Regions from separate parts of the Kitasatospora herbaricolor genome, predicted to be linked through region 2. Evidence: riboswitches for the same ligand, from Rfam matches in the RefSeq annotation. Region 2 holds a riboswitch; the other holds the start of a gene.
What was found. Region 2 has a riboswitch for glycine ahead of gcvP (aminomethyl-transferring glycine dehydrogenase). Riboswitches for the same ligand answer to the same signal wherever they lie in the genome.
Positions count from the first base shown of each region.

Region 1: linked by a shared signal. The riboswitch ahead of gcvT (glycine cleavage system aminomethyltransferase GcvT) and the one ahead of gcvP (aminomethyl-transferring glycine dehydrogenase) in region 2 are both predicted to bind glycine.

Region 1 is NZ_JAUSVA010000002.1:5,953,625-5,968,805, reverse strand. It holds gene J2S46_RS26390 (cysteine desulfurase family protein) at 1-462, opposite strand, end outside; gene J2S46_RS26385 (IclR family transcriptional regulator) at 752-1,600, shown strand; gene J2S46_RS26380 (trimeric intracellular cation channel family protein) at 1,536-2,225, opposite strand; gene J2S46_RS26375 (VOC family protein) at 2,305-2,658, shown strand; gene J2S46_RS26370 (ABC transporter ATP-binding protein) at 2,760-3,818, opposite strand; gene J2S46_RS26365 (ABC transporter ATP-binding protein) at 3,847-4,935, opposite strand; gene J2S46_RS26360 (ABC transporter permease) at 4,932-5,930, opposite strand; gene J2S46_RS26355 (ABC transporter substrate-binding protein) at 6,049-7,818, opposite strand; gene J2S46_RS26350 (ABC transporter permease) at 7,908-8,906, opposite strand; gene J2S46_RS26345 (enhanced serine sensitivity protein SseB C-terminal domain-containing protein) at 9,444-10,352, opposite strand; gene J2S46_RS26340 (enhanced serine sensitivity protein SseB C-terminal domain-containing protein) at 10,543-11,340, opposite strand; glycine riboswitch at 11,686-11,788, shown strand; gene gcvT (glycine cleavage system aminomethyltransferase GcvT) at 11,998-13,119, shown strand; gene gcvH (glycine cleavage system protein GcvH) at 13,289-13,666, shown strand; gene glyA (serine hydroxymethyltransferase) at 13,797-15,065, shown strand.
Region 2 is NZ_JAUSVA010000002.1:1,840,686-1,855,866, reverse strand. It holds gene ftsR (transcriptional regulator FtsR) at 1-421, shown strand, start outside; gene J2S46_RS08450 (bifunctional nuclease family protein) at 524-997, shown strand; gene J2S46_RS08445 (MerR family transcriptional regulator) at 1,456-2,154, shown strand; gene J2S46_RS08440 (SanA/YdcF family protein) at 2,363-3,064, shown strand; gene J2S46_RS08435 (DNA polymerase IV) at 3,195-4,622, shown strand; gene J2S46_RS08430 (MFS transporter) at 4,829-6,310, opposite strand; gene J2S46_RS08425 (PRC and DUF2382 domain-containing protein) at 6,586-7,938, opposite strand; glycine riboswitch at 8,165-8,267, shown strand; glycine riboswitch at 8,269-8,400, shown strand; gene gcvP (aminomethyl-transferring glycine dehydrogenase) at 8,505-11,405, shown strand; gene J2S46_RS08415 (DUF5999 family protein) at 11,578-11,769, opposite strand; gene J2S46_RS08410 (hypothetical protein) at 12,098-12,670, opposite strand; gene J2S46_RS08405 (glutamate-cysteine ligase family protein) at 13,038-14,543, shown strand; gene J2S46_RS08400 (CPBP family intramembrane glutamic endopeptidase) at 14,784-15,181, shown strand, end outside.

The DNA of each region.
Region 1 (15,181 bases), 4.1 Mb from region 2:
GTTGGCCCACATCACGGTGACCAGCGCCACCGAGCCGGGGTCGGCCTCGATCGCCTCGCGCAGCGCCGCCGGATGCACCCGGCCGTAGGCGTCCACCGGCAGGTACTCGACCCGGGCGCCCTCGTGCTCGGCGAGCCAGTGGACGGCGTCCAGCACCGCGTGGTGCTCGACCGGGCTGCTCAGCACCCGGGTGCGGGCCGGGTCGGCGCCGCGGCGGGCCCAGTAGAGGCCCTTCACCGCGAGGTTGTCGGACTCGGTGCCGCCACCGGTGAGAACGATCTCGCTCGGCCGGGCGCCCAGCGCCTCCGCCAGCGACTCCCGGGACTCCTCGACCACGCGGCGGGCGCGCCGGCCGGCCGCGTGCAGGGAGGAGGCGTTGCCGACGACACCGAGGTGCGCCGTCATCGCGGCGATCGCCTCGGGCAGCATCGGCGTGGTCGCCGCATGGTCCAGGTATGGCATAACCCGTCGATTGTAGAGGGCCGCCGGGTCACGATTCGGCCATTGCACCCTCTGCAACGCGTCGTTAGCCTGGCGCAACAACCGGACCGTCCGAGAACCGGGACGGGCCGGGCCACGGCCGCCGGCCGGACCACGGGCCCAACTCCCGGCGGAGCAACGCCCGGACGGCCGGCCGGGCCCGCCGGCCGCACATCCGCGGCCCCGCGTCCGGCCAGCACCCTCGGCCGGCCCGCCCGGCCCGCAGAACCCTTCAGCAGGAACAGCCCAGCACGACGCTCCGGGGGGCGCCATGTCACAGTCGGTCGACCGCGCACTGACCATCCTGGCCTCGCTCGGCGACGGCCCGGCCTCGCTGGAGCAGGCCGCCGCCTCCATCGACGTGCACAAGTCGACCGCCCTGCGGCTGCTGCGCACGCTGGAGTCGCACGGCTTCGTGCACCGGCAGTCCGACCACCGCTACCGGCTGGGCGGCCGGCTGATCTCGCTCGCCCAGCAGGCCCTGGAGGAGGTCGACGTCCGCCAGGTGGCCGCGCCCTACCTGGCCTCCCTCAACGAGCGGTACGGCCACACCGTGCACCTCGCGGTGCTGGAGGGCGGCGAGGTGGTCTACCTGGACAAGGTGGAGAGCCGATACCCCGTCAGCCCCGGCTCCTGGCTGGGCCCGGCGTCCCGGATCGGGCGCCGGGTGCCGGCCAGCGCGACGGCGCTGGGCCGGGTGCTGCTGGCCGACCTGCCCGAGGACCAGCTGACGGCGCTGCCGGTGACCCGGGAGTTCGAGGCCCGGGCCGCGCGGCGCCCGGCCGCCGGGGCCCCGCGCGGCGACAAGCAGCACTCGGAGGAGCTGCTGGCCGACCTGGCGGCCGTCCGGCGGCTCGGCTGGGCGATGGACCGCGGCGAGAACAAGGAGGCGGTCACCAGCGTGGCCGCGCCGATCTCCGGCAGCGGCGGGCGGGCCGTCGCGGCCTGCGCCATCTCCGCCCCGGCCGACGTCGCCCCGGCCACCGTGCTCACCCGGCTGCTGCCCGAACTGCTCTGCACGGTCGAGGCGATCTCGCTGGCGTACGGCGGCTCCCCTACTCCTCGCTGGTGCGAGAACCGTTGCGGTGCCAAGCACGAGGTGCCCGCCAGCCGAACTTGAGCGCGAACATCCGCAGCAGGAAGGCGGTCAGCGCGGCGGTCGTCCCGGTGGCCGCCGTCAGGTGGTCGACGGCGATCAGGACGGCGGTCGTCGCCGAGCCGATCAGCGCGGGCACCGCGTAGATCTCGCGGTCCCAGCGCAGCAGCGACGGGATCTCCTGCGCCAGCACGTCACGCATCACCCCGCCGCCGGCCGCGGTGACCATCCCGAGCGCCACCGAGGCGACCGAGCCGAGGCCGTAGTCGTGCGCCTTCGCGGTGCCGGTGACGCAGAACAGGCCGAGCCCCAGCGCGTCGAGGGTCTGCACGCTGCGGTTGATCCGCTCCACCTGCGGGTGCAGGAAGAACACCACCAGGCCGGCGGCCAGCGGGGTGGAGAAGTACCCGAGGTTGCTGAACGCGGCCACCGGCGTCGCGCCGATCACCAGGTCGCGCATCACCCCGCCGCCGAGCGCCGTGACCTCCGCCAGGACGCAGATGCCGAAGATGTCCATGTTCTTGCGCACGGCCAGCAGGCCGCCGGACAGGGCGAAGACGAAGATGCCGACCAGGTCAAGGGTCTGCTGCACGTCGGTGGGGAAGATCTGCGAGGTCACCGCACCAGTCTCCACCGCGCCGGACGCCATCCGGACCGCGGGCCTCCGGATCGGCCGCCGGGTCGCCGGGAGGCCCTCGCGCCGGGGCGGCAGCGCCTAGCGTGGTGCCATGACACTGAACTGGGAACAGGTGGTCGTCGACGCGAAGGACCCGGTGGAGCTGGGGCGCTGGTGGGCGCGGGCGCTCGGCTGGGTGACCGTCGACGACGATCCGGACGAGTACGAGATCCGCTCCGCGCCGGACCGGCTGCCGAGTCTGCTCTTCATCCGGGTGGACGACCCCCGGGTGGTGAAGAACCGGCTCCACCTGGACTTCCGCCCGGACACCGGGCAGGCCGCCGAGGTGGAGCGGCTGCTGGCGCTCGGTGCCCGGCTCGCCGACGTGGGCCAGGGCGAGCGGTCCTGGACGGTGCTGGCGGACCCGGAGGGCAACGAGTTCTGCGTGCTGAGCGCCCGTAACTGATCCCCCTGGGCGACGCCCGGGCACGGAAGGCGGTGCGGCCCCGACCGGGTGGTCGGGGCCGCACCGCCTTCCCACGCCCGGAGACCGCCGGGCGGGGCCGTTCAGCCGGCCGTCAGGGTCTTCGTCTGCTCCGGGGTGTTCTCCGGGAAGTGGCAGGCGACCTGGTGGCCCGTCTTGAGCGCGACCAGCGGCGGCTCCTGGGAGGCGCAGACGTCCTGGGCCTTCCAGCAGCGGGTCCGGAAGCGGCAGCCGCTCGGCGGGTTGATCGGGGAGGGGACGTCGCCGGTGAGGCGGATCCGCTCGCGCTGCTCCTTGCGCCGGGGGTCGGGCACCGGCACGGCCGACATCAGGGCCGTGGTGTAGGGGTGCATCGGCGTCTTGTAGAGCGAGTCCCGATCGGCGATCTCGACGATCTTGCCGAGGTACATCACCGCGACCCGGTCCGAGACGTGCCGGACCACCGAGAGGTCGTGCGCGATGATCAGGTAGGTGAGGCCGAGCTCCTTCTGGAGGTCGTCCAGCAGGTTCACCACCTGGGCCTGGATGGAGACGTCCAGGGCCGAGACCGGCTCGTCCGCGACGATCATCTTCGGCCGCAGCGCGAGCGCGCGGGCGATGCCGATGCGCTGGCGCTGGCCGCCGGAGAACTCGTGCGGGTAGCGGTTGTAGTGCTCCGGGCTGAGGCCGCAGAGTTCGAGCAGCTCCTGGACGGCCTTCTTGGTGCCGCCCTCGCTCTTCACGTTCTGCAGCCGGAACGGCGCGCCGACGATGGTGCCGACGGTGTGCCGCGGGTTCAGCGAGGAGTACGGGTCCTGGAAGATCATCTGGATGTCGCGGCGCAGCGGCCGCATCGCCCCGGTGCCCAGGTGGGTGATGTCGGTGCCCTCGAACTCGACGGTGCCGGAGGTCGGCTCGTCGAGCCGGGTGACCAGCCGGCCCATCGTGGACTTGCCGCAGCCGGACTCGCCGACCACGCCGAGGGTCTCCCCCGGGTTGACGGTGAAGTCGATGCCGTCGACCGCGCGCACCGCGCCGGACTGGCGCCGCAGCAGGCCCTTGGTGATCGGGAAGTGCCTGGTGAGCCCGGTGACCCTGAGCAGCGGTTCGCGGTCGGAGGCGGGCGCCGGTGACGGGATCGCCGCTACCTGAGTGTCCGTCATGAGGTCTCTCCTGAGGGGTGGTACGTGCTCACAGCCGGGGCGCGATCTCGTCGGTGAAGATCCGGTGCCGTTCGGCGGCCGGGATGTGGCAGGCCGCGCGGTGGCCGGGGGAGGCCTCCGCGAGCACCGGCACCTCGGTCGTCGAACGTCCGCCGGTGAGGCCGGCGTACGGGCAGCGCGGGTGGAAGGCGCAGCCGCTGGGCACGTTGATCAGGCTGGGCGGGGTGCCCTTGACCGGGATCAGCCGCTCCTGGAGCTCGCGGTCCAGGCGCGGCATCGAGCCCAGCAGGCCCCAGGTGTAGGGGTGCTCGGGGCTGTCGAAGAGGGTCCCGGCGGGGCCGTGCTCGATGCACTTGCCGCCGTACATGACCAGGATGTCGTCGGCGAGTTCGGCGACCACCCCGAGGTCGTGGGTGATGATGATGACGGCCGAGCCGAACTCCTGCTGGAGGTCGCGGATGAGGTCCAGGATCTGCGCCTGGACGGTGACGTCCAGGGCGGTGGTGGGCTCGTCGGCGATCAGCAGGGACGGGTCGTTGACCAGGGCCATCGCGATCATCGCGCGCTGGCGCATGCCGCCGGAGAACTCGTGCGGGTAGGCGTCGACCCGCTTGTCGGGCTGCGGGATGCCGACCCGGTCGAGCATCTCGATCGCGCGCTTGCGGGCTTCCTTCTTGCTCGCACCGGGGTGGTGCGCCCGGTAGCCCTCGACGATCTGCGCGCCCACCGTGTAGTAGGGGTGCATCGCGGTGAGCGGGTCCTGGAAGATCATGGCCATCTTCTGGCCGCGCAGCTGCCGGACCCGGTCGGGGTCGGCGCCGATCAGCTCCTCGCCGTCCAGCCAGACCTCGCCGGAGATCTGCGGTGCGCCGCGCTTGGTGCCGGTGCGGTGCAGGCCCATGATCGAGAGCGAGGTGACGGACTTGCCGGAGCCGGACTCGCCGACGATGCCGAGGGTCTTGCCCTTCTCCAGCGTGAAGTTGAGGCCGTCGACGGACTTCACCAGGCCGTCGTCGGTGGGGAAGTGCACCCGCAGGTCGCGGACGGTGAGGAAGCCCTCGGGGGCGCCGGCCGCCTTCTGGAGCCGGCTCTGGGCCTGGGTCTGGGTCTTGCTCATGTCAGCCTCACCCGAGGATCGACAACGGCGTACAGCAGGTCAACCAGCAGGTTGGCCAGGATGATGAAGAAGCCCGCGAAGAGGGTCACGCCCATGATCACCGGGAGGTCGCTGCCGCTGATGGCGGCGACCGCCTCGTAACCGAGCCCGCGGAAGTTGAAGGTGGTCTCGGTGAGCACCGCGCCGCCGATCAGACCGCCGAGGTCCATGCCGAAGACGGTCAGGATCGGGGTGAGGGTGGAGCGCATCGCGTGCTTGCCGATGACCGTCCGCTCGCCGAGGCCCTTGGCCCGGGCGGTGCGGATGTAGTCCTCACCGAGCACGTCCAGCAGGGTGGCGCGGGTGAGCCGGGCGTAGGTGGCGGCGTAGAGGAAGGCCAGGGTGATCCACGGCAGCAGCAGGTTCTGGAACCAGGCCACCGGGTCGTCGGTCAGCGCCACGTAGTCGTGCGGGAACCAGCCGAGCTGGTAGACGAAGATCGCGCTGGCGAGCATGCCGGTGAAGTAGATCGGCAGCGAGACACCGGCCAGGGCGGTGGTCATCGTGAAGCGGTCGAGCAGGGTGCGGCGGCGCAGCGCGGAGACCACGCCGGTCGCGGTGCCGAAGACCAGCCACAGCACGGCCGCGCCGAAGGCGAGCGAGGCGGTGACGCCCAGGCGGTCGAGCAGCACCGGCCAGACCGCGCGCTCGGTCTTGAAGGAGTAGCCGAGGCAGGGGGCCGAGCAGTGGGTGACGTCGACCCCGGTGCTGTAGTCCCGGCCGGCGAAGATGCCCTTCAGGAACAGGAAGTACTGCTCGATGATCGACTTGTCCAGGCCCATCTTGTGCCTGATGCCCTCGATCGCCGCCTTGTCCGCGATCTTGCCCACGTAGAGCAGTGCGGGGTCGCTGCCGGTGATTTTCGGCACCATGAAGAAGATGCCAAAGGTGACCGCGGAGACCACCAACAGCATGGCGACGACGTTGACGAGCCGTCGGATGAGATACACGAGCACTGCGGCCGGCGCCGCCGGTGACCGGCCGAGCCCCCTTGTGGGGGGCCCGGCCGGCCCGGCGAAGCCTTCACCTGCCCTTCGGACTAGCGATACGAACTACGGGAGCGGGTAGAGCAGGTCACTTGCCGTCGGAGACACCGAGCGCCTGGAAGTCGATCTCGCCGCCCAGGGCGTCCTGGGTGTAGACGTTGGTCAGGCGCGGGTTGCGGTAGTTGAGCGCCTTGTCCGCGACGATCGGCAGGTAGTAGCCGCTGTCGATCACCTTGTGGTTGATCTTCTTGTAGAAGTCGGCGGCCTTGGCCGGGTCGGTCTCGGCGGTCGCCGAGTCGAACCAGCCGTTGATCTCCGGGTCGTTGATCTCGGAGTAGTTGCTGTTGCCGTTCTGGGTGATGAACCGGCCGTCGGTGAGCGGCTGGAGGTAGCCGCTGCCGTTCGGGTAGTCGGCGGCCCAGCCCATCACGATCAGGCCGTAGCCCTTGGTCGCGACGACGCTCGGCGAGCCGATCTCGGAGGCGATCAGCTTGCCGTCGTACTGGTCGACGGTGACGTCGACGTTGATGGCCTTCAGCGCGCTCTGCAGGGCGACGGCGGAGTTGACTTCCTTCTCCTTGTTGCCGCGGACCGCGATGTTGGTCTTGAAGCCTTCCGGCTTGCCGCAGAGCTTCAGCTCCTCCTTGGCCTTCTCCACGTTGGGCTTGCCCTTGGTGAAGCCGAACGGGTCGTAGTCGTCCGAGCCGAGGATGTTCGGGGGCAGCATGGAGCCGTAGGTGGAGCCGGCCGTCGACCCGCCGCGGGCGGTCTGCAGGGCGGTGGTGTCGGCCGCGTAGAGGACGGCCTTGCGGCAGTGCTCGTTGTCGAACGGCGCGACCTTCGGCACCACCGAGATGTAGCGGATGAAGCCGTTGTAGGCGTCGTCGGTGTTGGCCTTGAGCTTCGGGTCGGTGAGGACCTTGGCGCCGGCGGCCTGGGAGAGGCCGGTCTGGCTGAAGTCGATGTCGGCCGAGCCGTCGAGCAGACGGGCGTCCATGTCGTCGGCGTTGGTGGTGATGGTCAGCTTGACGGTGTCCGGCAGGGCCTTGCGGACGGTGTCGGTGGCCTGGTCCCAGTTCTCGTTGCGGACCAGCTCGACGGACTTGCCGGGCTCGATCGACTTGAACTTGTACGGGCCCGAGGAGACCGGCTTGTCACCGTACTTGGAGCCGGTGTCGAGCTTCTGCGGCACCGGGGAGGCGCTGCCCATGGCGAGCAGGTAGAGGAAGGACGAGTCCGGCTTGGCCAGCTTGAAGACGATGGTGGTGTCGTCCGGGGTCTCGACCGTCTTCAGGCCCAGCTTGTTCGGGTCCGCGTCGGTGTACGGGCCCTTGTAGTCCTGGCCCTGGTCCAGGGACTGGATCAGGTAGGTCGGGCCGCCGCTGATGACGTCCTGGGCGAAGATGCGCTCGATGCCGTACTTGATGTCCTTCGAGGTGATCGGCGAGCCGTCCTCGAACTTCAGGCCGGCCTTCAGCTTGAAGGTGTAGGTCTTGCCGTCGGCGGCGATCTCCGGCTGGGCGGCCGCGAGGTCGGGGACGAGCTTGAGGCCGTCCTTGCCGGGCTTGGAGTCGTACGTCAGCAGGGTGCGGGCGTAGTAGCGCTGGAAGTTCCACACCGAGGCGTAGTAGGCGCGGCCCGGGTCCCAGGAGTCGGCGTCCGTGCTGGTCCACAGGTTGATGGTGCCGCCCTTCTTGTCCGAAGGGTTGAGCACCTTGCCGACCGCGGCGTTGAAGCCGCCCTCTGCACCCTTGCTGGCGTCGCTGCTGCCGCCGCCCTTCGAGCCGCCGCAGGCGGTCGCGGTGAGCGCCAGGGTGGCCACCAGGGCAGCGGCGGCGAGCGTCCGGTTACGCGTCATGAGTACGGTTCCTCCTGAAGATGTGCGGGCCCGATCGGTCCGCCGAGGGGGGTGCTGTCCCCTGGTGTGGGGGGTGGGTCTGAAGGGGCTCAGTTGCCCTTGGGGTCGAGCGCGTCACGCAGCCCGTCGCCGAAGAGGTTGAAGGCGAGCACGGTGATGAAGATCGCGAGACCGGGGACGACCATGTAGGTCGGGTCCACCTGGTAGATCTTGGTGGCCTGGGAGAGCATCTGCCCCCAGGAGGGCGTGGGCGGCTTGACGCCCGCGCCGAGGAAGCTGAGCGCCGCCTCGCTGAGGATGTTGGTCGGGATGATCAGCGTCGTGTAGACGAGGATCGGGGCGACCAGGTTGGGCAGCAGCTCGCGCAGCAGGATGTGCACCGGGCCGGCGCCGAGGCTCCGGGCCGCGTCGACGAACTCGCGTTCGCGCAGCGACAGGGCCTGGCCGCGGACGATGCGTCCGATGTAGGGCCAGCCGAAGAAGCCGATGACCAGGATCAGGATCGCCATCCGGACGCCGCTGCCGCTCAGGCCGAGCAGGTCGTTGGGCATCACCGAGACCAGCGCGATCGAGAACAGCAGCTGGGGGAAGGCGAGCAGGACGTCCATGACCCGGCTGATCGCGGAGTCGATCCAGCCGCCGAAGTAGCCGGCCGCGACGCCCATCAGGACGCCGATGACGACCGAGACCCCGGCCGCGAGGAAGGCCACCAGCAGCGAGATCTGGGCGCCGTAGAGGATCCGGCTGAAGACGTCCCGGCCGAAGGTGGGGTCGACACCCAGCAGGAAGTCACCGCTGATGCCGCCGAACGCGCCCTTGGGCAGCCCCAGTTCGGGGTTGATCTGATCCGGGTGCGGTTCGTCGACCGGGTGCCCGAAGAGCGAGCTGAGCACCGGCGCGAACAGCGCGGCGAGGATCAGCAGCATCACCACGACGCCGCCCGCGAGGGCGACCTTGTCGCGTTTGAGGCGGTCCCAGGCGATTCTGCCCGGGGAACGGCCTTCGATCTTCTTGACCGGCGCCGCTGCGGGTGCCGCTCCGGTCTCGGCCGGGCCGGCGGATCCGGTGGTGTCGATGGGTGTGGTCATGAGTCAGTTCGGTCCCCTCGCCGACGGTGGCCGGCCCACGGTGCCCGGTCGCGCGAGGTGTTCCGACCCGGTCCGGGTCGGGACTGCGTGAGCGGGTTGCGCTACTGGTGCGTTTTGCATCGGTGCGGTGGTGCTGGTCGCCGGATCGGCGGTACGGCGGTGCGGAAGACAGCGGAACGGGGTGCTGAGGTGCTCCGTGCGGGATGGGCGTCGCGCGGATCATTCGGTCTGCGTGCGCGTTCGCCCTTGTGGGGCCCGGTGCGAGCACTGCATTGCGCAGAACTCTCTGCCATCCCCCCGGGCTTGCGCCAGCCCTGACAACCGAAGGATGCCCAACTGTGATCTGTGGGCATGCACAGCCTCAGGAGCCGCATACGCTTCTTCACATATCTGTTACATGCATGTCAAGATCAATGACGAAAATGGCTGGCGAATGCCCCTGGGAACGTCACGACCGGCCTGACATGACATCAGGCCGGTCGGGTGCGAAATGAATGTTTCGTGGCCGTACAGGACGGGAATTGCGGCGCCCGGACCTCAGCGGCCCGGATAGCCCGGCCACGGCTGCTGCGGCCACCCCGGGCCCGCCGGCGGTGGCTGGGTGCCGTACGGGTACGAGGCCTGCGGCGGGTACGCCTGGGCCGGGTACGGGGCCACCGGCGGCCGGCCGGCCGCCTCCCGGTCGAAGAACGGGCGCGCGTTGGCCCGCATCCACATCGCCACCGGGTCGTACTCGTCGCCCATCGCCACGGTCGACACCGCGAGCCCCTCGGGGGCCACCGCGATCGCCCGCTGCATCAGTGCCCGGACCGCCTCCACCGCCGGCGGCGAGGTGTCGTACAGTTCCAGTCCGATCGCCAGGTACGGCTCCCCCACGGCGGGACGCACCCAGGCCCGGCGCAGCGCCCGGACGGCCCGCACCTCCAGCGCCTGGTGCTCCAGCAGCCCGTAGAACTGCGGTGCCTGGACCTGCGGTTCGCTCAGGTGCAGCGGCCCGGCCGGCAGCCGGTCCAGACCCGCCGCGATCCGCCGCAGGTCCGCCCAGGGGATGCCGACACCGCCGCCGGGGGCGTGCGGGTTCAGCCACAGGCCCCAGCGGGTGCGGTACAGCGAGGCGGCGATCTCCTGCCCGGAGATCACCTCGTGCCCGCGGGCCCAGCCGCTGGACGCCAGTTGCTCGGGCGAGGTGACCGCGGGCGCGTACCCGTGCCCGGAGACGTCCATGTTCCCGTACTGCGCGTCCGGGCTGCCCGCGGAACCGTGCCAGAGCAGCATCCAGACCTGGCCCTCGGCCAGCGCCCGCAGCATGCCCTCGTACGCCTCGTACCGCTCCGGCGCGACCTCGCGCAGGGCGCGTTCCAGCGCCCCCGGGTCACCCCCGGGGCGCGCCGCGGGAGGCGGGCCCCAAGGCCCCGGTGCTCCGCCGCCGGCCGCTGCCGCGTTCATACGCCCACCTCGATGGCCGCCACGCGAAACGCGCACCTTCTGCCGGCGCGCTCGCCCCGCTCGCCCACTTCGAGCCCTCTTCCTGGTCTGCCGCCGCCGGTGTGGCAGGGGTGTCCGTCCCGGGGTGTCCGGACGCAGCCTATGGGGCGCTGCGGACAGTCGCCATGCCGACGTGCCCCGACCCCGCCGGTCACATCCTTGTGTAGAAGGGCTGTACCCGGCCGAGCAGCCACTCGACCACCGGGTCGTCCACGAGGTCGAGCAGCACGAGGTGGACGCCACCGGGAAGCGGCGCGGTTCCCAGCGCCCGCCCGAGCGCCTCGTTCACCGCGCCCGGGTCGGCCGGCCAGGCCTGGTCGAGCTGGACCCCGACGAACATGACGGTCGGCTCCCCCTCCACGCTGGCCAGCGCCCGACGTGCCGTCAGCACCCCCGGCAGCGCGGCCAGTTCGGCGGCCGCCGCGGAGAGGAAGGCGAACGGCTCCTCCTCCGGCGCGGGCTCCCGCAGCGCCACCCGGCCACCGGCACCGGCGTCCGTCTGGGTGTCCCAGCGGTCCTCCCGCGGCCCGCGGCGCAATTCGGCCACCCCGGCCGGCGGCACCGGGATGCCCACCGGCGCGTCCGGGTTGACCGCGATCCCCAGCCCCAGCGGCAACCCCCGCGCGAACTCCCACACCGGGGCGACCGCGAAGGCCAGCCCGGGGGCGTGCTGCAGGAACTGCTCCTGGGAGGAGAACACCGGGACGTACGGCGCGCCCGCCAGTTCGATGGTCGGCAGGTCCAGCGACTGCCCCTGCGGGTCGGCGCCGGCCGGCAGGGGGATCCAGACCTGGCTGCGCGCCAGCACCTCGATCACCCGCGGCGTGGCACCCGGGTCGCCCAGCGCGGCGGTGAGCACCTGCTCCAGCTCGTTGGCGGGCCAGCTCCCCCCGGGCGGCGCCGCCTCCGGCCCGCCCCATGCCTGCGTCTCCTCCGCCGGGTAACCCATACGCCCCTGTACCGCCCCATCTCTAGCCGCCGGCCTCCCAGCCTATCGGCCCGTCCCCCCGCCGGACCGGGCGCACGGGATCAAGGGGAGGCCTCCACGTCCCGCCTACGAGCCCCGCGTACGAACAGCCCCCGCGCCGCTTCGCAGCACGGCCGGGCGGCGGCCCAGGGCCGCGGAAACCGGTCCGTGCCCGCACCGGCCGGCGGACCCGCGGATTCCCGGGACCCCCGGCCGGCCGGAGGCCACGACCACGAGCGAGCCTTTAAGACCCACCGCCCGGCATGCCATGATGTGCCCGTCCCCGTGAGTCGCTTCGGCGGGGCGCCCAACTCCATACAGGCCGCTCGAACCCGCGCGGGAGAGTCCGGAGTGCCCCCTGGGGTACGGCCGGCGCCGAAGGAGCAAGTCCTCCCCGGAATCTCTCAGGCACCCCTACCGCACGGGCGAGGCACATCTGGAAAGCGGACACGGCCCTGCCGTGCGCCCACCCACGGTGCAAGCCGCCATGCTGTCCCCAGGGCAGCGCGCGGTGAAGCTCTCAGGTTGTGACGACAGATGGGGAGACCCAGCCGCCGCATGCCCGCGCGCAGGTCAGGTCCCCGTCGGGGCCGGTCCGGCGTGCGCTCACCTGAGTGCCCAGCCCAAGGAGTACAGGCCATGTCGTCCCCCCGTCTCACCGCGCTCGACGCGCTGCACCGCGCCCTCGGCGCCACCATGACCGACTTCGCCGGCTGGGACATGCCGCTGCGCTACGGCAGCGAGCGCGAGGAGCACCTCGCCGTCCGGACGAAGGCCGGCCTGTTCGACCTCTCGCACATGGGTGAGATCACCGTCTCGGGCCCGCAGGCGGGCGAGCTGCTGGACCACGCGCTGGTCGGCTTCATCTCCGCGCTGGGCGTGCTCCGCGCCCGCTACACCATGATCTGCGCCGAGGACGGCGGCATCCTGGACGACCTGATCGTCTACCGGACCGCCGAGGACGAGTACATGGTGGTCGCGAACGCCTCCAACGCCCAGGTGGTGCTGGACGCGCTGACCGCCCGCGCCGAGGGCTTCGACGCGGTGGTGCGCGACGACCGCGACGCGTACGCGCTGATCGCCGTGCAGGGTCCGGAGGCGAACGGCATCCTGGCCTCCGTCACCGACGCCGACCTGCCGGGCCTCAAGTACTACGCGCTGCTGCCCGCGACCGTGGCCGGCAAGCAGGTCTGGCTGGCCCGGACGGGCTACACCGGCGAGGACGGCTTCGAGATCTTCTCGGCCCCCGCCGACGCCGAGCACCTGTGGAACGCGCTGACCGAGGCGGGGCAGGGCGTCGGCCTGGTCCCGTGCGGCCTGTCCTGCCGGGACACGCTGCGCCTGGAGGCGGGCATGCCGCTGTACGGGCACGAGCTGAACACCGAGCTGACGCCGTTCGACGCGGGCCTGGGCCGGGTGGTGCGTTTCGACAAGACCACCAACGGCGGCGCCTTCGTCGGGCGCAAGGCGCTGGAGCAGGCGGCCGCCGAGGCGGAGACGAACCCGCCGCGGGTGCTGGTCGGCCTGGTCTCCGAGGGCCGGCGGGTGCCGCGGGCCGAGTACGCGGTGGTGGACGCCGAGGGCGCCCCGATCGGCCGGATCACCTCGGGTGCGCCGTCCCCGACGCTGGGCAGGCCGATCGCGATCGCCTACGTGGACGCGGCGCACGCGACGCCGGGCGGCACCGTCGCGGTGGACGTGCGCGGCAAGCACGAGCCCGTCCAGGTGGTCGCGCTGCCGTTCTACAAGCGCGCCCGCTGAGGCCCGTCACCGGTCCGCACCGCCGAGGCCGCGCGGCCGGGCCCGCACGCCGGTGCGGGCGCCCGCCCGCGTGAGCGCGGTCACCCACCGTCACCCCTGTCCGGGCCGCCGGGCCGATCCGGCGACCCCGCATTTCCACCGACTGCTTCCCATCCTGGAGAATGACGCCATGAGCAACCCCCAGCACCTGCAGTTCAGCAAGGAGCACGAGTGGCTGACGGCCGCCGAGGGCGGTGTCTCGACCATCGGCATCACCGCCCACGCGGCGGACGCCCTCGGTGACATCGTCTACGTGCAGCTGCCCGAGGTCGGCGACACCGTCACCGCAGGTGAGACCTGTGGCGAGCTTGAGTCCACCAAGTCGGTCAGCGACCTGTACTCCCCCGCCACCGGCGAGGTCGTCGAGGTCAACCAGGCCGTCATCGACGAGCCGGCCCTGGTGAACTCCGCCCCCTTCGAGGGTGGCTGGCTGTTCAAGGTCCGGCTCGACGGTGAGCCCGCGGACCTGCTGAGCGCCGACGAGTACACCGCCCTCACCGGCGGCTGAGTCCCCCGACGGGGCGGCCGCAGCGCGGCGGCCGCCCCCGCCCGGCCCCTTGCCCGCTCCCGCCCGCCGCCCGGCCGTCCCCGCGGCCGACGAGCTGCGCGCGGCTGCCCCATGACGGGAAGACCACACCATGACTGTCCTCAACCAGTCCCTGCACGCTCTCGACCCGGAGATCGCCGCCGCGGTCGACGCCGAGCTGCACCGTCAGCAGACCACCCTGGAAATGATCGCCTCCGAGAACTTCGCCCCGGTGGCGGTCATGGAGGCCCAGGGCTCGGTGCTGACCAACAAGTACGCCGAGGGCTACCCCGGCCGTCGCTACTACGGCGGCTGCGAGCACGTCGACGTGGCCGAGCAGATCGCCATCGACCGGGTGAAGGCGCTGTTCGGCGCCGAGCACGCGAACGTCCAGCCGCACTCGGGCGCGCAGGCGAACGCCGCGGCGATGTTCGCGCTGATCCAGCCGGGCGACACCATCCTGGGCCTGAGCCTGGCGCACGGCGGCCACCTGACCCACGGCATGAAGATCAACTTCTCCGGCAAGCTCTACAACGTGGCCGCGTACCACGTGGACGAGAAGACCAACACGGTCGACATGGCCGAGGTCGAGCGCCTCGCCAAGGAGCACCAGCCCAAGCTGATCATCGCGGGCTGGTCCGCCTACCCGCGCCAGCTGGACTTCGCCGAGTTCCGCCGCATCGCGGACGAGGTCGGCGCGCTGCTCATGGTCGACATGGCGCACTTCGCCGGCCTGGTGGCCGCGGGCCTGCACCCCAACCCGGTGCCGTACGCGGACGTGGTGACCACCACGACCCACAAGACCCTCGGCGGCCCCCGCGGCGGCGTGATCCTCTCCAAGGCCGAGTACGCCAAGAAGATCAACTCCGCGGTCTTCCCCGGCCAGCAGGGCGGTCCGCTGGAGCACGTGATCGCCGGCAAGGCCGTCGCGTTCAAGGTCGCCGCCTCCGAGGAGTTCAAGGAGCGCCAGGAGCGCACCCTGGCCGGCGCCAAGATCCTCGCCGAGCGCCTGCTGAAGTCGGACGCCACCGAGGCCGGCGTGTCCGTCCTGTCCGGCGGCACCGACGTCCACCTCGTCCTGGTCGACCTGCGCAACAGCGAGCTGGACGGCCAGCAGGCCGAGGACCGCCTGCACGAGGTCGGCATCACGGTCAACCGCAACGCGATCCCGAACGACCCGCGTCCGCCGATGGTCACCTCCGGCCTGCGGATCGGCACGCCGGCGCTCGCCACCCGCGGCTTCCAGGCCGAGGACTTCCGCGAGGTCGCCGACATCATCGCCGAGGCGCTGCTGCCGACCTTCGACGAGGCCAAGGCCACCGCCCTGAAGACCCGGGTCAGCGCGCTGGCCGCGAAGTACCCGCTGTACCCGAACCTGTAGGACCCGAAGCAGCAGGGCCCGAAGCTGCACGGCCCTCATCTGCAGGGCCCGCTTCACCTCTCGTGAGTCCCGGCACGCACCCGCCGAGCCTCCCGAAACCCCGGGGCACCGCGCAC
Region 2 (15,181 bases):
CGGGCCGATGGAGGAGGCCGACCGCGAGCTGGTGGCCGCCTCCGGCGCGGCCTCCGGGGTCCGGCTCGGCCGCGCCGAGCTGCTGGCCGCCGCCGAGGCCGGGGAGCGCGAGCTCGCCGAGTGGGAGTCGTACGGCCTGGTCGTGCCGGGGCCGGACGGCGGGTACGACGGCGAGGCCCTGCAGGTTGCCCGGCTGGTGGCGGAACTGGGCCGGTACGGACTCGAACCGCGCCACCTGCGCGCCATGAAGGCCGCCGCGGACCGCGAGGTCGCGCTGGTGGACCAGGTGGTCGCCCCGCTGCGGCGGCACCGGAACCCGCAGACCCGGGCGCACGCCGAGGCCACCGCGCGCGATCTCGCCACGCTGTCCGTCCGGCTGCACGCGGCGATGGTCCAGGCCGGGATGCGGACCCGTCATTAGGCGGCTCCGGACGGCGGCCTCGCGGGGCCGGTCGCAGGGCTGTGACCAGCCCGGTCCTGGTTGCGCTTTCATATCCGGGGTGTGGGCCATAGGGTTGCGACTGTGAATGAGCTCGACGTCGTGGGTGTCCGGGTGGAGATGCCGTCGAACCAGCCCATCGTGCTGCTGCGCGAGGTCGGGGGCGACCGCTACCTGCCGATCTGGATCGGTCCGGGTGAGGCGACCGCGATCGCCTTCGCCCAGCAGGGCATGACGCCGGTGCGCCCGCTGACGCACGACCTCTTCAAGGACGTGCTGGAGGCCCTGGGGCAGCAGCTCACCGAGGTCCGGATCACCGACCTCCGCGAGGGCGTCTTCTACGCCGAACTGGTGTTCACCGGCGGGGTCGAGGTCAGCGCCCGCCCGTCCGACGCGATAGCCCTCGCCCTGCGGACCGGGACCCCGATCTACGGGAGCGAGGAGGTGCTCGCCGAGGCGGGCATCGCGATCCCGGACGAGCAGGAGGACGAGGTCGAGAAGTTCCGCGAGTTCCTCGACCAGGTCTCGCCCGAGGACTTCGGCGGCGGCCAGCAGTAGGCGCCGCCCGCCGGCTCCCCGCCCGTGCGGTTCGCACGGGCTTCTCGCTGTCCGCGGCCGGGGGCCCGGCCCCCCAGGCCCCTGTGCGGTCGCCGATGGCCGGTGGCTGCTCTGCCCCGTGCCTCGACGTGAACGGCCGCTCTACCCGCTGTGAGCCTCCGGCGCACCCGCGGCGGTCGGCCGCGCTACGGTCGGTGATCGGCCGCCGCACCCGTCGTGACCTTCGAAGCTGGTCCGGTGGGCCGTTCCGGCTGCTGGGGCCCGCCGTCGCGGTTTTGCCAAAAGTCGTCCACTTACCCACACTGGGGGCACGAAAAACCACTCTCCCGAGTGACGCGGTTTGGCGTGCCCGGCGTGGCGATCGTTGACGGGCCATGGGTGACTGCCTACCGTCAGGAGTGGCTGCGGATTGTCACGCGCGGCCGGGTTGCCCGCAGCACAGGTGGACGGAGGTAGGCATGACCAGCACCGGCGATGACGTGGCCGTGGGTGGCGTGTGCTCCGTGCATGTGCAGCGCACCGGCCGGACCGTGGTGGAGCGCGGCTGGGACGCCCGGCAGGCGGAGCCCGGCGGCGCCGAGCCGGCCCGGGCCGGGACCAGGATCGGGCGCTTCCCGGCCGTCCAGGGCGGCCAGCCGGACATCGAACGACTCGCCCCCACCTCCGCGCTGGTCGGCTACCGTGGCCCGACCGCCTGCGCGGCGGCCGGCATCACCTACCGCCAGCTGGACTACTGGGCGCGCACCGGGCTGCTGGAGCCGAGCGTGCGGTCGGTGTACCCGGCGAGCACGCACCGCCTCTACAGCTTCCGCGACATCCTGACCCTGAAGATCGTGAAGCGCCTGCTGGACGCGGGCGTCTCGCTGCAGAACATCCGGGTGGCGGTCACCCATCTGCAGTCCGCCGAGGTCGGAGACCTGGCGGGGCTGACCCTGATGTGCGACGGCGCGACGGTCTACGAGTGCAGCACCCCGCAGCAGGTGGTCGACCTGCTGAAGGGCGGTCAGGGCGTGTTCGGCATCGCGGTCGGCGCCGTCTGGAAGGAACTGGAGTCCTCGCTGGGACGGTTGCACGCCGAACGTACGGACACCGGCGAGACCCTGGTCGGCCAGGACCCGGCGGACGAGCTCGCCCAGCGGCGCAACCGCGCCGGCTGACCAGCCGCCCCGCACGGCGCTTCCGCACGGCGCCGCCCAGGCCACCGCCGCGCGGCGGGCCGATCGGTCGGGCGCCGCAGGCGGGTGGGCCCGCGACCCCACGACTCATCAGCGATCCGCACCACCGCGACCGGCCCGGACGGGGAACCGTCCGGGCCGGTCGCGTCGTCACCGGTGGTGAACCGATCAAGGAGGGGTCGTGCGGGTCATACGCTTCGTGCGGGTCGTACTCGGTGGGCCGGCCTGGCTGCGGCAGCGCCGTGGGCAGCGCCGCGCTTTCCAACTGCTCGTCCTGCTGTGCGTGGTGGCGCTCGCGCCGAGCGCCTGGCTCTGGGTCAGCACGGCGGAGCGGGTCCGCACCGTGGCGAGCGTGCCGCAGGCCCCCGTGGCGGTGGTGTTCGGCGCCGGCCTGCAGAACGGCACGCCGTCCCCGTACCTCGCGCACCGGCTGGACGCGGCGCTGGAGCTGTACCAGCGGCAGAAGGTCCGGGCGATCCTGGTGACCGGCGACAACGGGCGGGCCAGCTACGACGAGACCGACGCGATGCGGCGCTACCTGATCGAGCACGGGGTGCCGGAGATCCGGGTGGTGGGCGACTACGCCGGCTTCGACACCTGGGACTCCTGCACCAGGGCCCGGCGGATCTTCGGGGTCGACCGGGCGGTGCTGGTCAGCCAGGAGTTCCACGTCCGCAGGGCGCTGGCCCTCTGTCAGGCCGCGGGCGTCGACGCGTACGCGGTCGGGGTGCAGGAGTGGCACGACGTCACCTGGTACTACGGCGGCCTGCGGGAGATCCCCGGCGCGGGGAAGGCCGCGCTGAACGCCTGGCTGCGGCCGGACCCGGCCCTGCTCGGTCCGCAGGAGCAGGGCATCCCGCGCGCGCTCGCGGACGCGGGCGCGGCGCGCTGACCGGGCGCCGGGCGACGTGACCTCGCGCCGGCGGGCGTGACCATGAGCTGCCGGCCCTGGCGACCGGCCGGGCGCGCCGGGCCGGTCGCGCGGAGGCCTGATTGTCGGACCTCTGCGGCATGATCGGCAGGTGCGGTCACTGCCCAGCATCATCCACCTGGACATGGACGCCTTCTTCGCCTCGGTGGAGCAGGCGGCCAAGCCGAGCCTGCGCGGCAAACCGGTGCTCGTCGGCGGTCTGGGCGGCCGGGGCGTGGTCTCCACCGCCTCGTACGAGGCCCGCAAGTTCGGCGTGCACTCCGCGATGCCGATGGCCCAGGCCCGGCGGCTGTGCCCGAACGCGGCCTTCCTGACCGGCCGCTTCGAGGCCTACCGCCGGGTCAGCGACCTGGTGATGGGCCTGCTGCGGGAGCTGTCGCCGCTGGTCGAGCCGCTCAGCCTGGACGAGGCCTTCGTCGACCTGGCGGCCGGTCCGTACGGCCCCGCGCTCACCGCGGCCTCCGACGGCGCGGCCCTGGTGCTGGCCCTGGCGGAGGACCTCCGGGCCGACATCGAGCGGCGGACGGGGCTGACCGCCTCGGTCGGCGCGGCGGGCTCCAAGCTGATGGCGAAGATCGCCTCCGAGCAGGCCAAACCGGACGGGCTGGTGCTCGTCCCGCCCGGCCGGGAGCGGGCGGTGCTGGGCCCGATGTCGGTCCGGGCGCTGCCGGGCGTCGGCCCGGCCACCGAGCAGGTGCTGCGCCGGGCCGGTCTGATCACGGTGGCGGACCTGGCCGACGCCGGCGAGGCGGAGCTGGTGCAGCTGCTCGGGCGGGCGCACGGCGCGGGCGTGCTCCAGATGGCCCTGGGACTGGACGACCGGCCGGTGGTGCCCGACCGGGACGCCAAGTCCGTCTCGGTGGAGGACACCTTCGAGGTGGACCTGGCCGACCGCGACCGGATCCTGCACGAGGTGGACGTGCTGGCGGCGCGCTGCGTCGGCCGGCTGCGCGCGGCCGGGCGCTCCGGCCGCACGGTGGTGCTCAAGGTACGGCGCTTCGACTTCTCGACCCTGACGCGCTCCGAGACGCTGCGCGGCCCGACCGACGACGAGACGGTGATCACCGACACCGCGCGGCGGCTGGCGGCCCAGGTCGACGTCACCGGCGGGGTGCGGCTGCTGGGCGTCGGCGTCTCGCAGCTGGCGGACTACACCCAGGAGGACCTCTTCGCGCAGGCCGTGCGGGAGGCGGCGCGGGAGCAGGCCGAGCAGCGGGAGGCGGAGCCGGAGGACGGCTCGGAGCCGGGCGGGTCGTCGCCGGGGGAGCAGCCGGCCGAGGCGTCCGGTGAGCCGGGGGAGGCCGGGGAGGACGCCGAGGTGCCCGCCGTCCGGCGCTGGATGCCCGGGCAGGACGTGACGCACACCGAGCACGGGCCGGGGTGGGTGCAGGGCAGCGGGGTCGGGCGGGTGACCGTGCGGTTCGAGACGCCGTGGAGCGGGCCGGGCCGGGTGCGGACGTTCCTGGTGGACGATCCGGCGCTGGAGCCGGCCCGGCCGCTGCCGCTGCGGCAGGAGTGAAGGAGGCAGGAGTGAGGACGGCAGGAGTGAAGCGGCCGGCACGGCTTCCCCGGCGGGGCGGTGCGAACGACGGAGCGGCCCCGCCCGGAGTGTTCCGGGCGGGGCCGCGTGTCGGGCCGGGCCGTGGGTGATCGCGATGCCCTCGTCGATCCCCGGTGGCCCGGTCCCCCCGCGCCCTGTCCCTGGGCCCGGGGGAGGACGCCTCGTCAGGCGTCGGTCTTGACCAGCACGGGGCTGGAGTTCGGTGCGTCGGCCAGGTCGGCCGCGGGCGCGGCCGGCTTGATCCGGCGGATCAGGAAGGGCACGGCGCCGGCGACGAGGCAGACGGCCGCGGCGGTCCAGAACGCGTGCTGGTAGGCGTTCAGGGTCGGCAGGGCGACCGGCAGGCGCGGGATGGTGTCGCCGGTCAGGATGGCGGCCATCACGGCGGTGCCGATGGCACCGCCGACGGTGCGCAGCACGGCGTTCATGCCGTTGGCGATGCCGCTCTGCTCGACCGGGACCGCGCCGTTGATGTAGGCCGGCATCGCGGAGAAGGCGAGGCCGATGCCCAGACCGAAGATCGCCGAGGCGGTGTAGAGGTCACCCTCGTGGCTGTGCCGCATGGCCAGGTAGGACATCGCGACGGCGCCGAGGACACCGCCGAGCACCAGCGGCAGGCGCGGTCCTCGACGGGCGATCAGCACGGCGCCGAGCGGGGCGGCGACCATGCTGCCGACCGCGGACGGCAGCAGCATCACACCGGCGTGCAGCACGGTGGCGGTGAAGCCGTAGTGGGTGAGCCGCTCGGGGGTCTGGGCGAAGTTGCTGATCACCATGAAGGAGCCGTACATGCCGAACCCGATGAGCAGACCGGCCAGGTTGGTGAAGGCGACGGCCGGGCGGGACATCATCGACATGTCGACCAGCGGGTGCTTCACCTTGACCTCGATGATTCCCCAGATCAGGGCGACCACGGCGGCGACGGCGAACAGGCCGAGGGTCTTGTTGGAGGTCCAGCCCCAGGTGTTGCCCTGGCTGACGGCGACGAGCAGGGCGGAGAGCCAGCCGGCCAGGGTGATCGCGCCGAGCGGGTCGGCCCCGCCCTCGGTGTCGACGACCGGGTCCTTGGGGACGCGCAGGGCCACCAGTGCGACGGCGATCAGACCGAAGACCAGGCCCATCCAGAAGATGGACTTGTAGCTCCAGTGCTCCAGCAGCAGGCCGGTGGCCACCAGGCCGAGGCCGCTGCCGACGCCCATCGAGGCGCTGATCCCGGCGACGCCGCCGGTGACCTTCTCCTTGGGCAGCTCGTCCCGGACGATGCTGATCGCGAGCGGCAGCACGCCACCGCCGGCGCCCTGCAGGACGCGGGCCACGACGAGCCAGGTGAAGGAGTGCGTGCTCACCGCGAGGGCGGAGCCGGCGACCAGCCCGGTCAGCGAGATCAGCAGCATCGGCTTGCGGCCGCGCAGGTCGCCGAACCGGCCGAGCAGCGGGGTGAGGACGGCGGCCGAGAGCAGGTTGGCCGTCATCAGCCAGGTGATGTTGGAACCGGAGACGTTCAGTTCCTTGGCCAGCGAGGGCAGGATCGGGACGACCGCGGTCTGCACCACGCTGAACGCCAGCATCGCCAGGATCAGGGCAGGGAGTACCCGGGCACTGCTCTGCTTCTCTGCCGCGGTGGTGGGCTGTGGGGCCTCACTCACGGTGCTTCCTCCAGTACGTGTGCCCGAGGACGTTGCTTCAGGCGAATGAAAGTGAACTAGCTGAAGTAACTTTGGCGGCAGATACTTCACTGTGTCAAATATCGATCGGTGAAGCTTTGGCAAAGTGCAGGCCGGAGCGGGTCGGTCCGGTCCGTTGCCGGGCCGGCGGCCCGCCGCCGGTCATGCCTCGCGGCAGCGGTGTCCGGACATGCCGAGGACGGGCAGGCCCCGGACCTCGTACGGTCCGGGGCCTGCCCGTCCTCGGGACCAGCTGCTCAGCCCAGGGTGCGCAGCGGCTCGGGGCGCGACTGCGCGGCGGCCTGTGCGGCGGCCGGCGCCGCCGCCGAGCTGTCCGTCGGCCGGACGGCCGAGGGGGAGTCGGCGGGGGAGTCCGGCCGCATCGCCGAGGACTCTCCGGACGCGGCAGCGCCCGTGCCGCCCGAGGAGTAGGCGGCCTGGGCGGGCTGTGAGGCCCGGGCGGTGTGGCCGGCCGGGGCGGCGTGCGCGGATGCCTGGCCCGGGGCGCCGGCGGTGGAGCCGTCCTGGATCTCGACGTGCTCGCGGTGCAGTTCCTCGCGCACCACGTGATCTTCGGTGAACCGCTCGACCACCAGCCGCACCCGCTCGATCGGCACCAGGTACTTGCGCACCACCGGCCGCTCCTCGCGCAGGGTGACCTCCTCCACGGCCTCGGCGATCTCCTCCTGGGTCAGCGCGTCCCGCTCGCCCTCGGTGACCGGCACCCGCTCCACCCGGACGCGCTCGCGCACCACCGGTACGTGCCGCTCGACCGTCTCGCTGGTCACGTACTTGCGGAGCCGGGCCGTGTAGGTCACCTGCCACTCGGTGCTGATGTCGAGCCGCTCCTCGTGGCAGGTGATCTCGACCGGGCCGCCGGGTGCGGAGGTGGCGGCGTCCGCACCGGGAGCGGCGAGCGGCTCCGCCTCGGCCGGCTTGGCGTACATCGGGGCCGGGGCGGCCTGGCCGGCGGTGGGCGCGGGGGCGCCCACCGTGCGGACGTTGGTCTCCTCGGCGGCCGGCGACCTGCGCTCGGGCGCGGCGGCGGCGATGCCGACGGCGGTGGCCGGCGCGCCCGCCGCGGGCGGCTCGACGGGCCGCTCCAGCTTCTCCAGCTTCTCGGCCTTCTCCGGCGCGGGCGTCTCGCTGCCCCGGCCCGCCGTCGCGGCGGCCGCGCCGCCCGCCACCGCCGCACCGGCGGCCGCCGTCCCCGCCGTACCGGGTACGGCGCCGAAGTCCATGTCCGCCGGGCGGTCGTCGGCGCCGGTGTCCTTGGCCGAGCCGGAGCGGTTGTCCGCCGGGGTGTCGAGCCCGTAGTAGCGGTACAGCTGGAGCTCCTGGGCGGGGGAGAGGTGCTGGCCCACGCCGAAGTCCGGAGAGTCCTTCACCAGCGACTTGTCGTACGGGACCCGCAGTTCCTCGCCCGAGAACTCGCTGGTGGTCAGCGGGACGAAGGCGTCGCGGCCGAAGATGCCCGTCCGGACGGCCGCCCACTCGGGCTCGCCGGTCGCGTCGTCCAGGTACACCTCGTCCACGGTGCCGATCTTGTCGCCGTTGCGGTCGACCGCCCGGTGCCCGATCAGGTCTCTGGGGTCGATGTCGGTTTGCACTCAATTCCTCCGGTGCGGATGCTCCTGCGGAACTCCCGCAGGGGTACGGCTGGAGGGTCCGGCCCATCCGCCACTTCATACGAAAAGGCATGAACCGGGCGCCTGCGAGCGGAGCGCCGCCGTCCGGGCGGGCAGTCCGCCCGCCCGGACCAGTGCGTACTCCGATCCGGAGCCGGGGCGCACCCGTGATCGGGGCGGCTCCCGCTGGTACCCTGGGCGCGACCGCCGAGCCCGCTCGGGAGAGTCCCCGGCCGACGAGACGCCGGCGGGGGCGCCGAAGGAGCAACTCCTCCCCGGAATCTCTCAGGCATCCGTACCGTGTGGGATAGGTCACTCTGGAAAGCAGGGCAGGACCGCCGGCGAGGGAGCCGACGGCCACCACCCTCACCGACGGTGCAAGCCGACGGGGTGCTCAGGCATCCCGCGCGGGCGAAGCTCTCAGGTCCCGATGACAGAGGGGGAGGCCTGTTGGGTTCGTTCGCCAGGGCCGGCCCGCTGTCCGCAGCGGTCACGGCCGACCGGCGTGCGCGCCCCCGCCGGTCCGTGACCAGGAGGCCTCGACCATCATGAACGCCCAGCCGAACGCCGGTCGCCCGCTCAGCTCCGCGACCCTCACCGAGCTTGAGCAGGCCAGCCCCTTCGAGACCCGCCACATCGGCCCCGACTCCGGGGCCCAGGAGAAGATGCTCGCCCACGTGGGCTACGGCTCGCTGGACGAGCTGTCCGCCGCGGCCGTGCCCGAGGCGATCCGCTCGATCGACGGCCTCGACCTGCCGGCCGGCCGCAGCGAGGCCGAGGTCCTCGCCGAGCTGCGCGAGCTGGCGGCCGCCAACCAGGTGCTCACGCCGATGATCGGCCTGGGGTACTACGGCACCTTCACCCCGCCGGTGATCCTGCGCAACGTCATGGAGAACCCGGCCTGGTACACGGCCTACACCCCGTACCAGCCGGAGATCTCGCAGGGCCGCCTGGAGGCGCTGCTCAACTTCCAGACCGTGGTCTCCGACCTCACCGGCCTGCCGACCTCCGGGTCCTCGCTGCTCGACGAGGGCACCGCCGCCGCCGAGGCGATGGCGCTGACCCGCCGGGTCACCAAGGTCAAGGGCGGGGTGTTCCTGGTCGACGCCGAGACCCTGCCGCAGACCGTCGCCGTCATCCGGACCCGGGCCGAGCCGACCGGTGTGGAGGTGGTCGTCGCCGACCTCTCCGCGGGCATCCCGGCCGAGATCGCCGAGCGCGGTGTCTTCGGCGTGCTGCTGCAGTACCCGGGCGCCACCGGTGTGGTGCGCGACCTGGAGCCGCTGATCGAGCAGGCCCACGGGCTCGGCGCCGTCGTCGCCGTGGCCGCCGACCTGCTGGCGCTCACCCTGCTGAAGTCGCCCGGTTCGCTCGGCGCCGACATCGCCTGCGGCACCTCGCAGCGCTTCGGTGTCCCGATGGGCTTCGGCGGCCCGCACGCCGGCTACCTCTCCGTGCGCGCCGAGTACGCCCGCTCGCTGCCCGGCCGCCTGGTCGGCGTCTCGGTCGACGCCGACGGCAACCGCGCCTACCGCCTGGCGCTGCAGACCCGTGAGCAGCACATCCGCCGCGAGAAGGCCACCAGCAACATCTGCACCGCGCAGGTCCTGCTGGCCGTGATGGCCTCGATGTACGCCGTCTACCACGGCCCCGACGGCCTGGCCGACATCGCCCGGCGCACCCACCGCTACGCCGCCGCGCTCGCGGCCGGGCTGCGCGCCGGGGGCGTCGAGCTGCTGCACGACGCGTTCTTCGACACCGTCACCGCCCGCGTCCCGGGCCGGGCCGCCGAGATCGCCGCCGCCGCGCGCACGCGGGGCATCAACGTCCACCAGGACGGCGCCGACCTGATCTCGGTGTCCTGCGACGAGACCACCACCCGCGAGCACCTGGCCGGCGTCTGGGCCGCCTTCGGCGTGCCGCAGGCCGAGATCGACGAGAGCGCCGAGGCGCTGCCCGCCGCGCTGCTGCGCGAGGACGAGTACCTCACCCACCCGGTCTTCCACAGCCACCGCTCCGAGACCGCCATGCTGCGCTACCTGCGCCGCCTGTCGGACCGCGACTACGCGCTGGACCGGGGCATGATCCCGCTGGGCTCCTGCACCATGAAGCTCAACGCGACCACCGAGATGGAGGCGGTGACCTGGCCCGAGTTCGGCCAGCTGCACCCCTTCGCGCCGATCGAGCAGGCCCAGGGCTACCTGACCCTGATCCGCCAGCTGGAGCAGCAGCTGGTCGAGGTGACCGGCTACGACGCGGTCTCCATCCAGCCCAACGCCGGTTCGCAGGGCGAGCTGGCCGGCCTGCTGGCCGTCCGCGCCTACCACCACGCCAACGGCGACACCGGCCGCGACGTCTGCCTGATCCCGTCCTCCGCGCACGGCACCAACGCGGCCTCCGCCGTGATGGCCGGCATGCGGGTGGTCGTGGTCAAGACGCTGGTCGACGGCGACGTGGACGTCGACGACCTGCGCGCCAAGATCGAGCAGCACCGCGAGCAGCTCTCCGTCCTGATGGTCACCTACCCGTCCACGCACGGCGTGTTCGAGGAGACCATCACCGACATCTGCGCGGCCGTGCACGAGGCCGGCGGCCAGGTGTACGTGGACGGCGCCAACCTCAACGCGCTGGTGGGCCTGGCCAAGCCGGGCAAGTTCGGCGCGGACGTCTCGCACCTGAACCTGCACAAGACCTTCTGCATCCCGCACGGCGGCGGCGGCCCGGGCGTCGGCCCGGTGGCCGTCCGCGCCCACCTGGCGCCGTACCTGCCCAACCACCCGCTGCAGAGCGAGGCGGGCCCCGCCACCGGCGTCGGCCCGATCTCCGCCGCGCCGTGGGGCTCGGCCGCGATCCTGCCGATCTCCTGGTCGTACGTCCGGCTGATGGGCGGCGAGGGCCTCAAGCACGCGACCCAGGTCGCGGTGCTGAACGCCAACTACATCGCCAAGCGGCTGGCGCCGCACTTCCCGGTGCTCTACACCGGCCCCGGCGGGCTGGTCGCGCACGAGTGCATCATCGACATCCGCCCGCTCACCAAGGACACGGGCGTGACGGTGGACGACATCGCCAAGCGCCTGATCGACTACGGCTTCCACGCGCCGACCATGTCGTTCCCGGTGGCCGGCACGCTGATGATCGAGCCCACCGAGTCCGAGGACCTGCACGAGATCGACCGGTTCTGCGCCGCGATGATCGAGATCCGGGGGGAGATCGACAAGGTCGGCTCGGGCGAGTGGGCCGCGGAGGACAACCCGCTGCGCGGCGCCCCGCACACCGCCGCCACCCTGGCCGGCGAGTGGGCCCGTGGCTACTCCCGCCAGGAGGCGGTCTTCCCGGCGGGCGTGAACCCGGCGGACAAGTACTGGCCGCCGGTGAGCCGGATCGACGGCGCCTACGGCGACCGCAACCTGGTCTGCTCCTGCCCGCCGATGGACGAGTACGGCGCCTGACCGGTGCCGCGCCCGCGGGCGTGAGCTGACCCGGTACGAAGCAGCGGGCCCCGGCGGATTCGATCCGCCGGGGCCCGCTGCTGCTCGCCGTACCCGCCGCGGGGCTCCGCGCCACGCCGCCGGGCTGTCCTGCCGCACGGGCGGGGAGTCCCGCCGTACGGTGCGGCGCCGGTCAGGCCGCGAAGGCCAGGGGGCGGCGCGGGGCGATCACCCGGCCGTCGGGCAGGAGTTCGCCGGTGTCCTCGAAGAGCAGGACGCCGTTGCAGAGGAGGCTCCACCCCTGCTCGGGGTGGCAGGCCACGGTCGCGGCGGCCTCGCGGTCCTCGGAGTCGGCCGAAGGGCATTCCGGACGGTGCTGGCACATGGGTCGTACCCTCGCTTCGCTTGCGATCCTCCCCGTGATGCGGTTGCCGTCGGGATAGTCCGCCGGGAGCCGCCGCGGTAGCCGGATCCTGTCCCGCCGGCCCAGGTGTGAGCCGGCGATTCTGTGGGTAGGACAGGTGGTCCTTCCACGCTGGGTCCCAGTGTCGGCTTCCGTCGGCCTTCGCGCAGCAATTTGGTGACATGCGCCACAACTCCCGCGCATAGATCACCCATTCAGATGGCGCGGAGCAGAAATAAATGCCGGACGGGCCATGCCGGGCATGGCCCGATCGGGCTACCCGGGATGACCCGTCCGGAGCATCGGGGTGTCAGGAGACCCCGAGGACCATCGGCTTGGCCGGAGCGGGGGCGGCGAGCAGCGCCAGCAGGTCCGTCGCCGGGTAGGCGCGGTGCGCGGTGACCCCCAGCGGCGCCGGGGCCAGCGGGATCAGCAGGTCGGACGCCGGGGCCGCGTCGGGTGCGTGCAGCCACAGCGCGGTGGCGTACTGCCCGGGAAAGGTCAGCAGTCGCGGCTGGTGCCGGGCGCGCGAGGTCTGCGCGAGCTGCCAGGCCTGCCGCAGCGCCCGGACCGTCGAGTCCAGGTAGGGGCCGGCGGTGAAGTGCGAGAAGGTGTGCCCCTCGACGCCCTGGACCACCTCGGCCGCCGCCGCCACCTCGCTGCCGTCCTTGATCAGGAACCGCCAGCCCGTCCGGCGCGCGGCCGTCAGTCGGGGCCGGGGGCCGTCCAGGACGTGCACCGCGAGCGGGTGCGCGGGCAGCAGGGTGCCGTGGGGACGGCGCAGCGCGGCGGCGGCCGGCTGGCGCAGCGCGGTCTCCGAATCGAGTGCCGCCAGGACGGCGCGCAGGGCGCTGGGCGGAGGCTGGGGGGTCTGCAATGTCATGGCGGGGTCGCCTCTCCGTGAGAGATCGGCGTGCGAGTGCGGCATACCGGCGTGGCGTGTCTGGTGTGACGGGACCTGGGCCGTGTCCGGTTGTGCGTGATCGCGGTGCGGGCGCGGCCGCCACCGTAGGGGGCCCCGGTGTCGTCGTCGACGTCGGAGCGGTGGCAGGCCGGGCTTGAGCGCAGTGCGAATTCTACTCGAACAGGTGCGCAGGGTGACCTGTTTATCACGTTCAGTTGTGCAGGGCAAGTCGGTATTCGACTGATGGAGCGTCAGTTTCCTTGCTTCGTACGACGTTCGACCCCGTCGGGTATCGATCTTCGGGATGGGCATGATGCTTGCACGGTCGGCCTAGAGGAGGGGACCCATGGGCGAGAAGGTCGTGGCCACGCGCGCGGACCTGTCGGACCGGCAGATGTACCGCCGCAAGCTCCAGTCCTGTCTCGACGTGCTCGAACGGATGCTGCGCGAGAACCGCTTCGACCGGCCCCGGGCCGTGATGGGGCTGGAGATCGAGCTCAACCTGGCGGACGAGCAGGGTCAGCCGCTGATGCGCAACGAACAGGTGCTCGGCGCGATCGCCTCCAGCGACTTCCAGACCGAACTCGGTCAGTTCAACATCGAGGTCAACATCGCCCCGCACCGGCTCACCGGCCATGTGCTGGAGGAACTGCGCGAGGAGATCGACACCGGCCTGCGCTACGCCGACCGCAAGGCCGCCGAGGCCGGCGCCCGGATCGTGATGATCGGGATCCTGCCGACCCTGGAGCACGACCACACCGGCCTGGAGTCGATGTCCCACAACCAGCGGTACAGCCTGCTCAGCGACCAGATCCTGGCCGCCCGCGGCGAGGACATCGCGGTGGACATCGAAGGGGTCGAACGCCTCCAGCTGGAGTCGGTCACCATGGTCGCGGAGGCCGCCGCCACCTCGCTGCAGATGCACCTCCAGGTCACCCCCGAGCGGTTCTCCTCGGTCTGGAACGCCGCCCAGGCGCTCTCCGCGGCGCAGGTCGCGCTGGGTGCCAACTCGCCCTTCCTGTTCGGACGGGAGCTGTGGCGGGAGACCCGCCCGGTGCTGTTCCAGCAGGCGTGCGACACCCGTTCGGCGGAGCTCAAGGCGCAGGGCGTCCGCCCCATCACCTGGTTCGGCGAGCGCTGGGTCGACTCCGCGCTCGACCTGTTCGCCGAGAACCTGCGGTACTTCCCCGCGCTGCTGCCGATCTGCGACGACGAGGACCCGGTCAAGGTGCTGGCCTCCGGCGGGATTCCCAAGCTCGCCGAGATGCGCCTGCACAACGGCACCATCTACCGGTGGAACCGGCCGGTCTACGACATCGCGGACGGCGTGCCGCACCTGCGGGTCGAGAACCGTGTCCTGCCGGCCGGGCCGACGGTCGCCGACACGCTGGCCAACGCCGCCTTCTACTACGGACTGGTCCGGGTGCTGGCCGAACAGCCCCGGCCGATCTGGACCAGGCTGCCCTTCATCCAGGCCGACGAGAACTTCCACAACGCCGCGCGGCACGGGATCGACGCCGTGCTGCAGTGGCCGCGGGCGGGCTGGGGCGGCCGCGGCGGCGGGGTGACCGCCGTGCCGGCCGTCGACCTGGTGCTGAACGAGCTGCTCCCGCTCGCCCACCAGGGCCTGGACGAGTGGGGCGTGGAGCCGGCCGACCGGGACCGCTACCTCGGGATCATCGAGCAGCGCTGCCTGCGCCGGACCAACGGCGCGGCCTGGCAGAGCGCGACCTTCCACCAGCTGCGGGAACGCTTCGGGATGGACCGGCCGGCCGCCCTGGCGGCGATGACCCGGCGCTATGTCGAGTACATGCGCGGGGGCGAGCCCGTGCACACCTGGCCGGTCGGCTGACCCGGCCAGCGGCCAGCGGCCAGCGGCCCCCGGTCACGGGGAGAGGGGCCGGGGGCCGGTGCCGCGGCAGTCCGCGAGGGCCGTCGTCGGCCGAGGTGCGAGGGGCGCCGCGCGCCCGCGCGCAGGGAGGGGCGCCGCCACCGCGCGGGGCGGGTCCGATGGGGCCGTGCGCCCGTATGGAAGGATGATCGCCCCGGCGGTCGGCCGACCCCGGGGCGAAGCCCGCCCGCTGGAGCCGCCGTGAGCACCGTCTCGACCGAGCCCGGGCGCCTGCCCCTGACCCGCCGGCTGCTCGGCGCCGAACTGCTGATCGTCCTCGGCCTCTCGCTGGGTGCCAGCGGCCTCAGCGCCCTGATCAGTTTCGCCGGCTCGCTCACCCAGCCGCTCGCGCTCGGCCAGCAGGTCGCCACCCTCAACGGGTCCCGCGCACCGGGCCGGCCCTGGCTGGACCTGGCCTGGCAGCTCTACTACATCGGGCGCGGCCTGATGCCGGTCGTCCTGGTCGGCTACCTGCTGGTCCGCGAGGGCACCTCGCTGCGCGTCCTCGGCTTCGACCTGACCCAGAAGCTGCGCGACCTCGGCCGGGGGACCGCCGTGGCCGCCGCGATCGGCGGCTCCGGCCTGGCGCTCTACCTGAT